DNA from 2 places in the Butyricicoccus sp. OF10-2 genome. Region 2 is predicted to be linked to the other one. Evidence: riboswitches for the same ligand, from Rfam matches in the RefSeq annotation. Region 2 holds a riboswitch; the other holds the start of a gene.
What was found. Region 2 has a riboswitch for cyclic di-GMP ahead of DXB00_RS18195 (transposase). Riboswitches for the same ligand answer to the same signal wherever they lie in the genome.
Positions count from the first base shown of each region.

Region 1: it holds a riboswitch for cyclic di-GMP, as region 2 does, so the genes downstream of both, DXB00_RS08835 (hypothetical protein) here and DXB00_RS18195 (transposase) in region 2, are expected to answer to the same signal.

Region 1 is NZ_QUMC01000014.1:60,180-67,083, reverse strand. It holds gene DXB00_RS08840 (transglutaminase-like domain-containing protein) at 1-599, shown strand, start outside; cyclic di-GMP riboswitch class I at 876-968, shown strand; cyclic di-GMP riboswitch class I at 1,106-1,196, shown strand; gene DXB00_RS08835 (hypothetical protein) at 1,252-1,884, shown strand; gene DXB00_RS08830 (S-layer homology domain-containing protein) at 2,044-4,692, shown strand; gene DXB00_RS08825 (carbon starvation CstA family protein) at 4,950-6,455, shown strand; gene DXB00_RS08820 (ATPase P) at 6,539-6,904, shown strand, end outside.
Region 2 is NZ_QUMC01000017.1:4,659-11,562, forward strand. It holds gene iolE (myo-inosose-2 dehydratase) at 1-499, opposite strand, end outside; gene DXB00_RS16680 (hypothetical protein) at 515-658, opposite strand; gene DXB00_RS09740 (Gfo/Idh/MocA family protein) at 655-1,644, opposite strand; gene DXB00_RS09745 (solute:sodium symporter family transporter) at 1,753-3,348, opposite strand; gene DXB00_RS09750 (helix-turn-helix domain-containing protein) at 3,652-4,491, shown strand; cyclic di-GMP riboswitch class I at 4,699-4,788, shown strand; partial or broken gene DXB00_RS18195 (transposase) at 5,278-5,496, shown strand; gene DXB00_RS18200 (IS256 family transposase) at 5,491-6,021, shown strand; gene DXB00_RS09760 (hypothetical protein) at 6,018-6,554, shown strand; gene DXB00_RS09765 (helix-turn-helix domain-containing protein) at 6,703-6,861, shown strand.

The DNA of each region.
Region 1 (6,904 bases), on a different contig from region 2:
CTCTCGATAAGGGCAACGGCAAGTACACCGTAACGCTGTACCGCAACGTTTCTGGTACGTCCTATCAGCAGGTCGAGTCCAAGTCCATGAACGTAACCGTTAAGGACAGCTACACTCCGTATCTGGTCTCCACTTCCGAGGTTCAGTTCTCCAAGGGTGATACGGTATCCGCTAAGGCTGCTGAGCTCTGCAGGAACGCCAAGACCGATGAGGCTAAGGTTATCGCCATCTACAACTATATGGCAAGCCGTTATACTTATGATAACAAGCTGGCGAATGAGATCACCAGCGGCACGATCACCAAGTACATCCCGGATACCGCCGCTACCCTGAAGGGCACCACCGGTATCTGCTACGATTTTTCCTCGCTGTTTGCAGCAATGTGCCGCAGCCAGGGCATCCCGTGTGCACTGACCAAGGGTTACGCCGGCTCTAGCTACCACGCTTGGAACAAGGTAAACCTGAATGGCAAGTGGTATCAGATTGACCTGACCTACGCGGTTACCCGCAGCGTGAAGAACGCAAAAACCCTGCATGACTGTGTATCTCCGCTGACCTACACCAGCACTAGCGATGCGCTTGCAGTAGCTGCGGCTTAACACTTTTTCATTTCATTTTGTATGCAAATGGTCCTGATGGGATATGTTTATGCCCAATCAGCGGCGATTTCTTGCATAAAAAACGATTCCGGATTGAAACTCTTCTTCGTTTTTACAGTATTTGCTTGTTGTTCGCGGGCATTTATGGTATACTAAAGAAGAGGATCCGGAGGATTTCTGTCCTGCGCAGGCAAAGGGCTGTGTATGCAGTCCGGCGTGTCTGCCGACAGAAAAGATCGTAAAATTCTGTGCATGACTTCCGTAAAGGGGTACAGGTACAGACAAAGGCACAGCCGGTGAAAACCGGTGTCGCAAAGCTAAATGGGCCTAAACGGAAGACTTTCTTCCGCATGGCAGCCGGCTGCCAAAGGTGCTTTATACCCCCTTGCAGAGCTATGCGCGCTGTAAAGGGGGTATTTTATTTGGAGGTTGAAACTGCATTGCATTCTGAGATTATCGCAAACCCACAAACACATGATCTGTGCGGCTCGTTGAGGAGCAAGTTGTACAGACAAAGGCACCATCGGTGAAAGCCGGTCTCGCAAAGCCAGGGGCCTAAACGGAAAGTCTCTTTCCGCATGGCAGCCGGTTGCCAGAAATACATTTGCAATCCCTCTCGATCAGCATGCACGCTGACCAAGGAGGTATTCCTATGTTAAAAAAGAATATGCGTAAACGTCTGCTCGCAGGAGCACTTGCGACTATCATGGCGCTGACCATGTGCCCGACCTGGGCGCTGGCCGGCGATGAAGGCATCACCACCCTTCCGTCACCGGAAGACCAGATGCCGGTTGTTGACAGTACTCCCGCAGAAGACACCATTCAAAAAACTCCCGATGCTGAGACCCAAGGACAGACTGAGCCTCAGGATACTGCACAGGCAGGACAGATTGAGAATCCGGATCCTGCACAGGCACCGTCCGGCGGTACGGACATCGAGGAGACTGGCAATAATAGCAGTTCCAATGAAAATGATTCTCAGAATAATGATGCAGTAAGCAATTCTCCGGCAAATGAAATTGCAACGACGAGCGGTAATAGCGATAACGCAGTTGATGTTTATGCCAATAAGGTTCAGACCATCGAGGCTGAATATTGGCTGACCAACCGTCGGGCAGTCGGTGACGATGGCAACTCGATGACCATCAACGAAGCTGTTGTCGGCAATGGCAAGGCTGTTACCGACCTCGCACCCGCTGAGCGCGAAGCAACTGCAGACGCGGCCTACAACACCGTTTTCTGGCAGGCTCGTGTGCATGCCAGCAACAAAAAGCAGACTGACTAGGGTGGCGATGACAAGACCGCTAAGGGTACCGAAATCACCAATATTCGCTACAACGACGGTCAGCTTGAGTATCAGGCAAAGAATTCGCCTAAGTGGACTGCATTTGCTGAAGGCTCTCAGCTTGTATTCTACTATCTGATTCGCACTGAGTATTCTCAGATGGTTCAGATTGACGTGTCCGACTGGACTGTTAATGCTGAACCGAACTGGATACAGTATCCTGAACGCCGCAGCGTAACTTATCAGGTTATTATTAAGGATGGTCTCGATGCTGGTAAAGAGCTCCGCAGTGAGACGTTCTGGTACAATTCGGCCGTTAATGTTTCTGCGGTACGTGTTCGTCAGACGGAGACTGCGGATTACATGATTGATAGTGTAGTACTTGACCCGGAGGGTCTCGGAAAGCCTGAGAAGGTAAATGGTGAGTATCAGTTTAGCCTTGATCTTGCTAAGGTTACGAATGACGAGCGCAATGCTACCGTTAAGATTTATGTTTCCGCAACTTCTCATAATTTGACTTATGATGCGAACGGCGGTACGCTTGCTGACGGCAGCTACAGCAAGGATAAGGTTTACCCCAAGATGGAGCTGACGCTTCCGACTGATGCAGAAATTACTCGTGAAGGCTATAGGTTCGACGGTTGGTACGATGAAGCAAACAATAAGCCGTACCAGACTGGCGATCGGATGCCGAATGCAGACCTGACTCTGTACGCAAAGTGGACGCCGAAGTCCTACAAGGTAATCTACCAGAATGAAGATGAAACCACGTATGAAGAAGAGTCTCACGATGTTAATTCTGAGGTATCTGTAAAGAAAGACTATCCTGAAAAGGACGGCTTCACCTTTACTGGTTGGACGCTTGAGACGGAGGGTGTAAAGATTACTGACGGCAAGTTCACCATGCCTGCACATGATGTTATCTTTACTCCGAACTACGTGAAGAATCCGGATCCGGAGTATAAGTACACCATTAACCAGCATTTCTACGATGAAAATGGTGACGAGATTGCCGACATGGCTTTCTCGAAGAAGGGTACTGCTGTTAAGGGTACGTCGATTGCGTCTCTCTACGCGGACTATGCGAAGAACCAGCAGAACTACGTTTATGTTCCGTCTATGACCACGATTACCCCTGCTTCGCAGGACGGTAGGCTGGTAGAAGTTGTAACCATTAACCTCCACTACTACCTTGACGCCAAGGGCGACCGGGAGAAGCCGGAAGAGAAGGGTGACGGCATCCCGGACGCATGGGAATACCGTCTGACCTTCAAGGTTGTAAACGGCAACTGGAACAATGACACTAACGCTGGCGTTATCGTTTACGTTCCGTTCAATGACGCAAACGGCAACGCAATCGAAAAAGTCGTTATTCCGGACGGTATTCCGACTGCTGGCGAAAAGCCGGCTGCTGGTTACTGCGAAGGCAAATGGGATACGACCCCTGTTGTTGGTGCGACGGTTGCAAACGACACCGTATTCACCTACACCTACGCTACTGTACCGAAGTACGCGTACGCCATCGAGCACTACAAGTACAATCCGACGACTGAGAGATATGAAATTGTCGAAGCTGATACCGAAACCGGTACTGCAGCATTGAATGAGACCATTACTGCCAAGTCGAAGGGTTACACTGGTTATGTGCTGAATCTGCATGCAGATGGTTACCTTGCAAGCGGTACGGTGACTAAAAATGCAGATGGCACTGTTCCGAAGCTGACGCTCAAGCTGTTCTATGATCCTGACACCAAGGGCGATTCCAAGGATCCCGAAAACAAGGGTGACGGCATTCCCGATCGTTACCAGTACAAGGTAACCGAAAAGGTAGTAAACGGCAAGTGGGACAGCCACACGAAGGATAACAAGGACATTATCTTCTACGTTTCCACGATTAACATGGAAACTGGCAAAACGGTTCAGCCGAAGCTGGTTGAATCCAACATCGCACAGGCAGGCAATACCCCGGACGCTGACTATCGTGCTGGCAGCTGGAATGTTGAGCCGAAGGTTGACATGGAAATCAAGGCTGACACCGTCTTTACCTACACCTACGCAAGAAGATCTTCTTCCGGCGGCGGTGGCGGCGGCGGCCGCAAGCCCACCGTTACCATTCCGGATGATGTACCGACCGGTCTGAACGGCGATGACCACTATGCTTACATCGTAGGCTATCCGGACAGCACCGTTCGTCCTCAGAACGGCATTACCCGTGCTGAGGTAGCAACCATCTTCTTCCGTTTGCTCACCGATGAGACCCGCAATGCAAACTCCACCAAGTCCAACAGCTACTCCGATGTAGCAGCCGGCGCATGGTACAACCACGCTGTTTCTACGCTGAGCGCTATGGGCATCGTGAAGGGCGACAGCCAGGGCAAGTTCAATCCGAATGCGCCGATCACCCGTGCGGAGTTCGCTGCGATCGCAGCTCGTTTTGACGACAAGGCCAACACGACCGCTGTTGACTTCAGCGACATTGCATCCCACTGGGCAAAGAACGAAATCAGCGCCGCTGCCAACAACGGCTGGATCAACGGTTATACCGACGGCACCTTCCGTCCGAATAACAAGATCACCCGTGCTGAGGCGATGATGCTCGTAAACCGCGTCCTCAAGCGCCTTCCGGAGACTGCAAAGGATCTGCACAACGACATGATCAAGTGGAGCGACAACTCCGATACTTCCGCATGGTATTACCTGGCCGTACAGGAGGCTACGAACAGCCACTATTACGACATCAAGGGAAACAAGCACGAGAAGTGGAGCAAGCTGCGCGAAACTCGTGATTGGACCGAACTGGAAAAGTAAATACTTTCCTATAAGGGCGAACGAATCCCCCGGCCATTGGTCGGGGGATTTTATTGCGCTGATAGTTTTTTCTAAAGGAAACAAATTTCGGCAAATTTTTCTTGTTAAAATTATAACATATTGTCCTTGTGGTTTTTATATCATAGGTTCATAATAGGGATTGCCGAAAGGGAAAAAGAGGAATTCCAAAAGTAGGCTTTTCGGTGATTTTTATGCGAAAGTCATGCTTTCGCAGCCGGTATAGAGGAGGAGATAATATGATCAGCTTTATCGTATGCTTATTATTATTGATCACCGGCTATCTTACTTATGGTAAAATTGTGGACAAAACCTTTGGCCCGGATGACCGGGAAACGCCGGCAGTTCGCATTAACGATGGCGTTGACTACGTTGTCATGCCGCAGTGGAAGCTGTTTCTGGTACAGCTGCTGAACATCGCCGGCCTTGGCCCGATCTTCGGTGCCCTGCAGGGCGCCCTCTGGGGCCCGGTCGTATTCCTGTGGATCACATTCGGTACCATTTTTGCCGGCGGCGTACACGATTACTTCTCCGGCATGATCAGTGAGCGAAACGACGGTGCCTCCATCGCAGAGGTTACCGGCAAGTACCTCGGTCACACCATGCAGAATATCATGCGTGTGTTCTCAGTTGTACTGTTGATCATGGTCGGTACGGTATTTGCAGTCGGCCCGGCCGGTCTGATCGTTACGCTGTGCAAGAGCAACGGTGTGTCCGGTGTGCTTTCGACCACGCTGTTCTGGCTGATCCTCATCCTGGTTTACTATTTTATTGCAACTTTTATTTCGATCGATAAGATCATCGGTAAGGTATACCCGCTGTTCGGCATGTGCCTGATCATCATGGCGGTCGGTGTTATCATCGGTATCTTCACCAACCCGAATTACACCATTCCGGAGATTTGGTCTCACCTGTACAATATGCACCCGTCCGGCACGCCGATTTGGAGCTTTATGTTCATCACGGTTGCATGCGGTGCAATTTCCGGCTTCCATTCCACGCAGTCGCCGCTGATGGCGCGCTGCATGAAGAACGAGAAGCAGGGTCACTTCGTATTCTACGGCGCAATGGTAGCCGAAGGCATTATCGCACTGATCTGGGCGGCAGCCGGCTGTGCTCTGTATGAGGTCACCGGCGGTCTCAACACCGGTCTGGCGGAAGCGCTGGCAGGCGGTCAGTCCGCAGCGATCTATGATGTATGCTCCAAGACTATGGGCGGCGTTGGTATTGCTCTGGCCATGATCGGCGTTGTTATCTGCCCGATCACTTCCGGTGATACCGCATTCCGTTCCGCTCGTCTGACGCTGTCCGACTGGTTCCACATGGATCAGAGTTCGTACGCAAACCGCCTGAAGCTGTGCATCCCGGTACTCGGTATCGGCGCTATCCTCGGCATCGGCAATGCAACCGGTCTGATCGACTACACGGTTATCTGGCGTTACTTCAGCTGGACCAACCAGACGCTCGCTATGATCGTTCTGTGGGCAGCAGCTATGTACCTGTTTACCGAAAAGAAGAACTTCTGGATTGCAGCTGTTCCGGCTACGTTCATGAGTGCAGTTTCCTGCACCTACTTCATCCTCGCACCGGAGTGCCTCGGCAGCCTGTTGAACAGCAAGACAGCGGACGGCACGGTAATTTACAATACCGCAGTGGCGTACCCGATCGGTATTGTATTCGCGGCACTGCTGCTCGCACTGTTCATCCGTGCGACCAAGAAGCGCGGCGCAAAGAAATCTGCTTGAATATAATAGCATTGCTGCAGCCGGCCGTTCCTTTGTGCGGTCGGCTGCGGCCATCCATAACGATAATTGCGGGGTGACGGAAAATGTTGAAACCTTATCCGCTCAGCGCGGGACGTATTGATGACGCGTCGCTTGCCGAGGATAAAAAAACCTGTCGGAAAATCGGTCCGTGCGGCATCGGCAGGCATGCCCTCTATTTGAACAGCTTTTTTATTGACCGGCGGTATTATGTTCCGTTTTCCATGGTAACGCGTGTGTACAAGCGCGTTGCGATGAGCAAGGGCGGCTTTTCCGGCAAGGGCATTTTCGCCACGCTGTCCTATCTGGTCGTGGAGTTCGACGGCGGACAGAAGGTGTGCAATTTCAAGTACGAGCAGCAGGTCGATGATTTCCTGAGCGTTATCCGAGCTGAGCACCCGTCTATTCCGTGTGTCAGCGCGGCGGCCGAG
Region 2 (6,904 bases):
CGAAGGTCTGTACAACCGTTGCCATATGGTGATGGAAGCACAGCTTGAAGCCGCGGTCAGCAGCAATCTTGCCCAGCTTGTTCAGACCGTCGCACAGCTTATCCCACTCTTCGTCGGTGGCGATCGGCTTGTTGTCACCGAACATCGAGCACTCCTCTGCGAACAGGCAGCGGGTCAGCTCGCATACGTTGATGCGGCTTGCACCGACAGCCTCGAGGAAGTCCAGCTGCTCGATAAATGCCTTTTCGTTCTCCTCGTAGGGGGTCGAGCACAGGAAGCTCGAGAACCACTGGGATGCAATCTTGATGCCGCGCAGGTCGAGTGCCTTGTTCAGTACGGCCGGGTCGGTCGGGAACTTGCCGCCAACCTCGGTGCCCTGAAAGCCTGCCAGAGCCGCTTCGGAAACCATCTGCTCGAAGGTGAGCTCACCGCCGAGCTGCGGCATATCGTCATTCGTCCAGCCAATCGGCGCGATGCCGAGTTTTACGTTGTTAAACATGATTTGCTACCTCCCTCAGCATTTTTCCCAAGTGCCCGACTTAACAGACTTGAGAACTGCGTTGATAATACCGTCAACCTTGGCGCCCATCTCGAAGTCGCAGATGTACTCGCCGCCGTGCATAGCCTGCATCAGTGCGTGAGCCTGCAGGGTCTTCATGTCGTCGAGGCGATCGCGATGCCGCCTGCCGGCTGGAAGTACTTGAAGCCCTCGTGCTGCGGGTTGAGCAGTACGGTGCGGAAGCCGCAGTCACGGCCGTTGTCCTTGTCAGCGTCAGCCTTGAAGTAAACCTGAACCTCGCACATGCGCTCCAGATCGTATACTACCGAGCCCTCGGTGCCCTGAATCTCGTAATAGAAGTAGTTCTTGCGGCCGGTTGCAACACGAGAGGACGAGAAGTCACCAATTGCACCGTTTTCATACTTAACGAGGAAGGTGATGAGGTCGTCGTTCTCAACCTTGCCCATCTCGGTGCTGCCTGCCTTGATCGGACGCTCCGGAATAACGATGGACTGTACGCCCAGAACCTCGCTCATGTCGCCCATGATCATCTGGGAAACGCTCAGCAGGTGGCTGCACAGGTCGCCGAGTGCGCCCGAGCCTGCCAGCTTGTTGATGTGACGCCATGCGATCGGAATGGACGGATCGAGCAGCATATCCTGATCGTAGGTAGCGTGTACGCGCATGATCTTGCCCAGCTTGCCGGACTTAACCAGCTCTGCAACGTACTGGTTTGCCGGGTTCATGATGTTGGAGAAACCGCAGTAGTTGACTACGCCCTTTTCCTTAGCCAGATCAGCCAGCTCGCGGGACTGCTCAGCAGACAGAGACAGCGGCTTCTCGCAGAAGACATGCTTGCCGTGCTCCAGAGCAGCCTTTGCCATCTCGTAGTGCATGCAGTTCGGGGTTGCAACGTCAACCAGGTCGATTTCGGGATCGGTGACAACGTCCATCCAGTTGGTGGTGTAGCGGTTGTAGCCCATGTTCTTGGCGAACTTTGCTACTGCATCCTCGCTGACGTCGCTTACCAGCTCAAATACCGGCATATCATCGCCGAAGATCATGCGTGCGTTGTGGAATGCGGTGGTGTGGGCCTTGCCCATCCAGCCAGCGCCGATCAGACCGATTTTAATTTCCTTGCTCATAAGTTTTTCCTCCTCAAAAAATCTCAATACTCTTGTTGGATTTTATCGAAAACGCCTTGTGCGTTTCTTACAATGTGAATAGATGAATGGTTTCCGGGGGCCGGCTCATTATCGAGCCAGACCGATCGGAGAGAACAGCGCGTAGACGCAAAGCATCAGGATGAAGCAGGTCAGCGCGGCGGGTTTTACATACTTCCACGGGGTCAGGTCAACAGCCTTGGAATCCTCGAGGATGAAGTCGGTAGCACGGGGCTTGAACTTGCCGATGAGCAGCATCAGTGCCAGGTCTACCGGGAACAGTACCGAAAGAACATACAGGTAATGCACATTCAGCGGCAGGAACTTGGAGATCGAGTACAGGATGACGTGTACGACCAGCGTAATTTTCGGTGCGCAGGCCGGAACGCGTTTGGTGTAGAAGCCTACCAGCACGATCGCGAGGATCGGCATGGAGTAGAAGCCGAAGCACTCCTGCAGGAAGTCATACAGACCGGACGGTGCATTGCTGACGAACGGCGCTACGCAGATGGATACGATCGCAAGACCGGTACCAACACGCTTGCCTACTCTTACCAGATGAGAGTCGCTTGCGGTCTGGTTGAACAGCGGACGGTGGAAGTCCAGCGTGTAAAGCGTTACACAGCTGTTCAGTGCCGAGTTAAAGGACGACAGGATCGCACCGAACAGAACCGCTGCGATGATGCCGAGCAGCCAGTTCGGAACAACCGTGGTGATCAGAGACGGGTATGCCAGGTCGCTGTTTGCCAGGCCGTCTCCGAAGAAGCGGTAAGCCAGCAGACCGCAGATGGTGATGAAGAACGGGTCCAGCAGCTTGAGGAATGCGGTGAATACAGCACCTCTCTGTGCCTGTGCCAGATTCTTGGCAGCCAGCGTGCGCTGGATGATGGACTGGTTGGTGCACCAGTAGAACAGGTTGTTGAACAGCATGCCGAGGAACAGAACCGGCCACGGAATCATCGGAGGCAGAGCGTTCGCCGGATTGACCGCGTTGAACTTTTCCGCCGGAACATTGGTGATGAAGTCCTGAATGCCGGCAAGGAAGCTGCCGTTGCCGAGGATGCAGATGGACAGGATCGGGATCAGCAGACCGCCGATCAGCAGACCCACGCCGTTTACGGTGTCGGATACCGCAACTGCCTTCAGGCCGCCGAAGATTGCGTAGATGGAACCGATAACGCCGATTGCAACACACAGGATCGCAATACTCTGATAAGTGGTGATGCCGAACAGCTGATCCAGATGGAAAATCTGGTTGAAGGCCAGCGCACCGGAGTACAGTACGGTCGGCAGGTAAGTAAGCATGTAGCCGAGCAGGAACAGGAACGAGATGATCTGCTTGGTGGTGCGGTCAAATCGAACCTCCAGAAATTCCGGAATGGTGGTGATGCCGGCTTTCAGATACTTCGGCAGGAAGATCAGTGCCAGCGCCAGCAGCGCGATACTTGCGTTTACCGACCAGCTCATGGCGCCCATGTTGGTTGAGTAGCTTTGTCCGGCCTGTCCGACCAACTGTTCGGTGGACAGGTTGGTCATTTCCAGTGAACCGGCGATGACCAGGCCGGTCAGTCCGCGTCCTGCAAGGAAGTAGCCTTCCTTGGTGGACAGGTTCTCCTCCTTGGTCTTGTACCATGAGATCAAGGCCACCAGACCGGTGAAGGCGATGAATGTTAAAATGATAATCAAATGTTTCAACCCCTCTTCTGAACAAGAAAATCCTATTATATTGTAGAATTTCCTATTCTTGTTTTTTCTTTTCCCTTTGTCTTTTTAACTCAAAAGAAACTATTTTTTGCGTTTTTGTTCGTTTCCCTTTCGTTGTACCTATCATATATCAAATTCTCACATTCATCACTACACAGGATAATAATAAAATATCAAAATTTTATACTTTTTATCAGTATCATTTTTTGATATAATTGTATAAGAAAAGCGAATGACTGCATTTCCATGCCATGATATGGTACAAAAAAGGAGTTGACACCAATTATGCTTAATGATATGGGTATTCTGGCAGATTCTGTCCGCTATTACCACGATGCAGATGCCTTCACCGCGACTAACCTGTACCATGTTCCGCACGCAGGCAGCTACCATTGCGACGAAACATACGGTATGCAGCGTAATTATCTGGATATCTGCCAGATGCTTATTGTAGATGAAGGCGAACTGTCGGTCACCTACCGCGGTGAAACACGCACCGCCGGTCCCGGCAGCCTGATCCTGCTTGACTGCAGAGAACCGCACAGCTATCACGCCCTCACACCGATTCGCATGCGCTGGTTCCACTTTGCAGGCAACGGCAGCACGGCCTATACACATCTTATCCTCAATACGCACGGGTTCATCCTGCCCACCGGAAGCAATGCCGAGATTGAGGAATGTGTCCGCCGCATCATGGTCTCGGTGCACCAGAACCAGCCCAATCCTCATATTATTTCCCTGACGATCAACAAGCTGCTCGTTCTGCTCGTGCTCGTGCTCGGGGAAAAGAAAAAAAGCGATCTCGAGATCGCCATTCAGGACTCAGCCGACTATATGACGTACAATTTTGCGGACAAATCGCTCTCCATCGAACACCTGTCCCAGCGTGCTGCGCTCAGCACCTGCTACTATATGCGTAAGTTTAAGGAATACCAGTCAGCAACACCGCATCAGTTTTTGCAGACTGTGCGTCTGAGCGCCGCAAAGCAGCAGCTGCTCACCACCTCGCAGAGTATTGAGACCATCGCAGATAACTGCGGTTTCTCCAGTGCTTCGCACTTTATTATGGCCTTCCGCAAGAGCACCGGCATTACCCCACATCAGTACCGCACCCAGTGGAAATAAAAAGCACACTCTCCGTACTGCGTCCACCGGATGAAACGATCGCGTGTACAGACAGGCAAGCGCAGCGCAGCTGTGCTATCCGAACGGTGATATTCATCAGATTGCTGCACGAAATATCGTTTTTATGACGCGAATTGTATAGCAGACCAATCGCGTACTTATACAAATTATGGTATAACCATCAAAAATCAGGTACATACACGGTGCCTGAGAGATAGGCAAACCCAGCGAAAGATGGGGACGCAAAGCCGGAAGAGTCTAAGGCGGCGAACGCCGCAATGACAGCCGGTTGTAAGCATCAGCGAAGACGCTGTTAACCTCTTCTGCGCTTTATTAGGCAGAAGGAGGTGTACGCCGTCAAAAGAATATGGCAAGCTGATTCGCGGTGCAATACACTGCTCGCAGAGCAAGTAAAACTCTGCCCTTTTGTGCTGTTCCAACAAAGATATAAAAACGCTTTCAAGTCATGAGTAGCCATGTCTTGAAAGCGTTTTTTATTTAAATTTGAAGCCGTTAAGACAGATAAAATGAGGAGGGAAAGTTATGAAAAAATGATTGTTATCGACAATAGTATCATTGTGTTTGTTTCTGACAATGGCGCCGACTGTGGCGTTTGCGGCGGTCGCAGAACTCGAACGCGAGTACATCCTCCAGCGCCAGCGCGAGGGTATCGCCATTGCCAAGACAAAGAGCCAGTACACCGGACGCAAGCCGATACCGCTGTCGGACAACTACGAGCGGGTTGTTTCCCGATGGCGTGCCGGAGAGATTACCGCAATCGAGGCTATGTGGCAGACTAGACTTAAACCTAACACCGAGTTCATGGAAAACGGTCTGGAGGCCGAGCTGGACGATCAGCTGGGCTACAACCGGTATGACTACAAGAACAAGGACACGGATAACGGCCGGAATGGGCACAGCAGCAAAACCCTGCGCACCAGTTTTGGCGATGTAGAGGTATCTGTGCCGCGGGATCGCAAGAGCGAATTTGACCCCAAGGTGCTGAGGAAAAATCAGACCAGCATCAGCCAGGACATCGAGGATATTTTCATTGCCTGTACGGATAATTTGACCGGTTTTTCTGCGGCGATCGAGGCGGTCTATCCCAAGACGGAAATCCAGAACTGCATCATCCATCAGCTTCGAAATTCCAGCAAATATGTCTCCTACAAGGATTTGAAGGCACTTATGGCTGACTTGAAAGCAGTCTACGCAGCGGTAGATGAACCGGCTGCTTTGGACGCGTTAGACACGTTCGCAGAACACTGGGACAAGAAATACCCCAAAATTTCTCAGTCGTGGAGGGATAACTGGGCAAATCTCAGTACCTATTTCAAGTTTCCTCAAGAACTTCGGCGGCTGATCTATACGACCAACACGATTGAAGGCTTTAACCATCAGCTCAGGAAGGTAACCAAGTCGAAATCCGTGTTTCCGACCGATGACAGTCTTTTCAAAATGCTGCAGCATGAGCCGAAAACCTGTAAACGCTGCACAGTATGCGCTCAGAAACGGAGGAACAGCAAATGATTACGAATGAGTACGGCATCCACACCTTTTCACTAAAATTACAATGCAAATATTCCGAAATCCAGAATATTATCGAACAAAACGAGTGCATTTGTACCGGCAAAGGGAAATTAGGACTTTCGTCGTATTACCAGATGCCGCAGTTCAAGTCCATCGACGTTGAAATTCACTTAGGGCAATCCATCTCGCATCCGTGCTGGCTGATACTGATTGTCAACCCGTCTTCTCTGCTCGCCAGTACCTATGAACCGACTGCATTATTTCAAGCTGACGAAAAGTCTGTACAGCAGATAAAGCACCGTCTGCGAAATATCCTTGATAAAATCGGCATTGACCGGCGGCTCAAAGGGTTTAAGCTGTCGAGGTGTGATTTGACCTGCAATCTGTATTATGACCGCAAGGCGGATGTTCAAGATCGTTTGGATATTTTCAAGAAATCCTTTCCTATCCTCCACTACAGTGCGGTTAAGTTCGGCCAATATTCAAATTCCAATGAAAGATTCAAAGGCGCCAATAAGCATTCATCGAGTTAACGTACTGGAAATGGTTCGGATAAAGGCTTGTTTCAGGGTGCTTGAGTCTGCTTAGACAGCATGATTTGACGTTTGATCGCCAACATTAGAATAAGCATACATGAATTAAAGTGAAATGCGTTTTCACCTATGTTGATGGAGGTTTTCTATGCCGAACGATGAAATCCTGACCGTAAAAGAAACCGCAACCCTGCTCAAGACCACGCGCCAGCAGGTGCGCAAGATGATCGCAAATGAAGAACTCCCGGCCGTAAAGGTTGGCCGGGAGTGGAGGGTGCTGAGGGCGGGGATTATGGAGTTTTTTTGAGGTGAATTTGTAAACATACCTATTGGGTCATGTAGCCGTATAT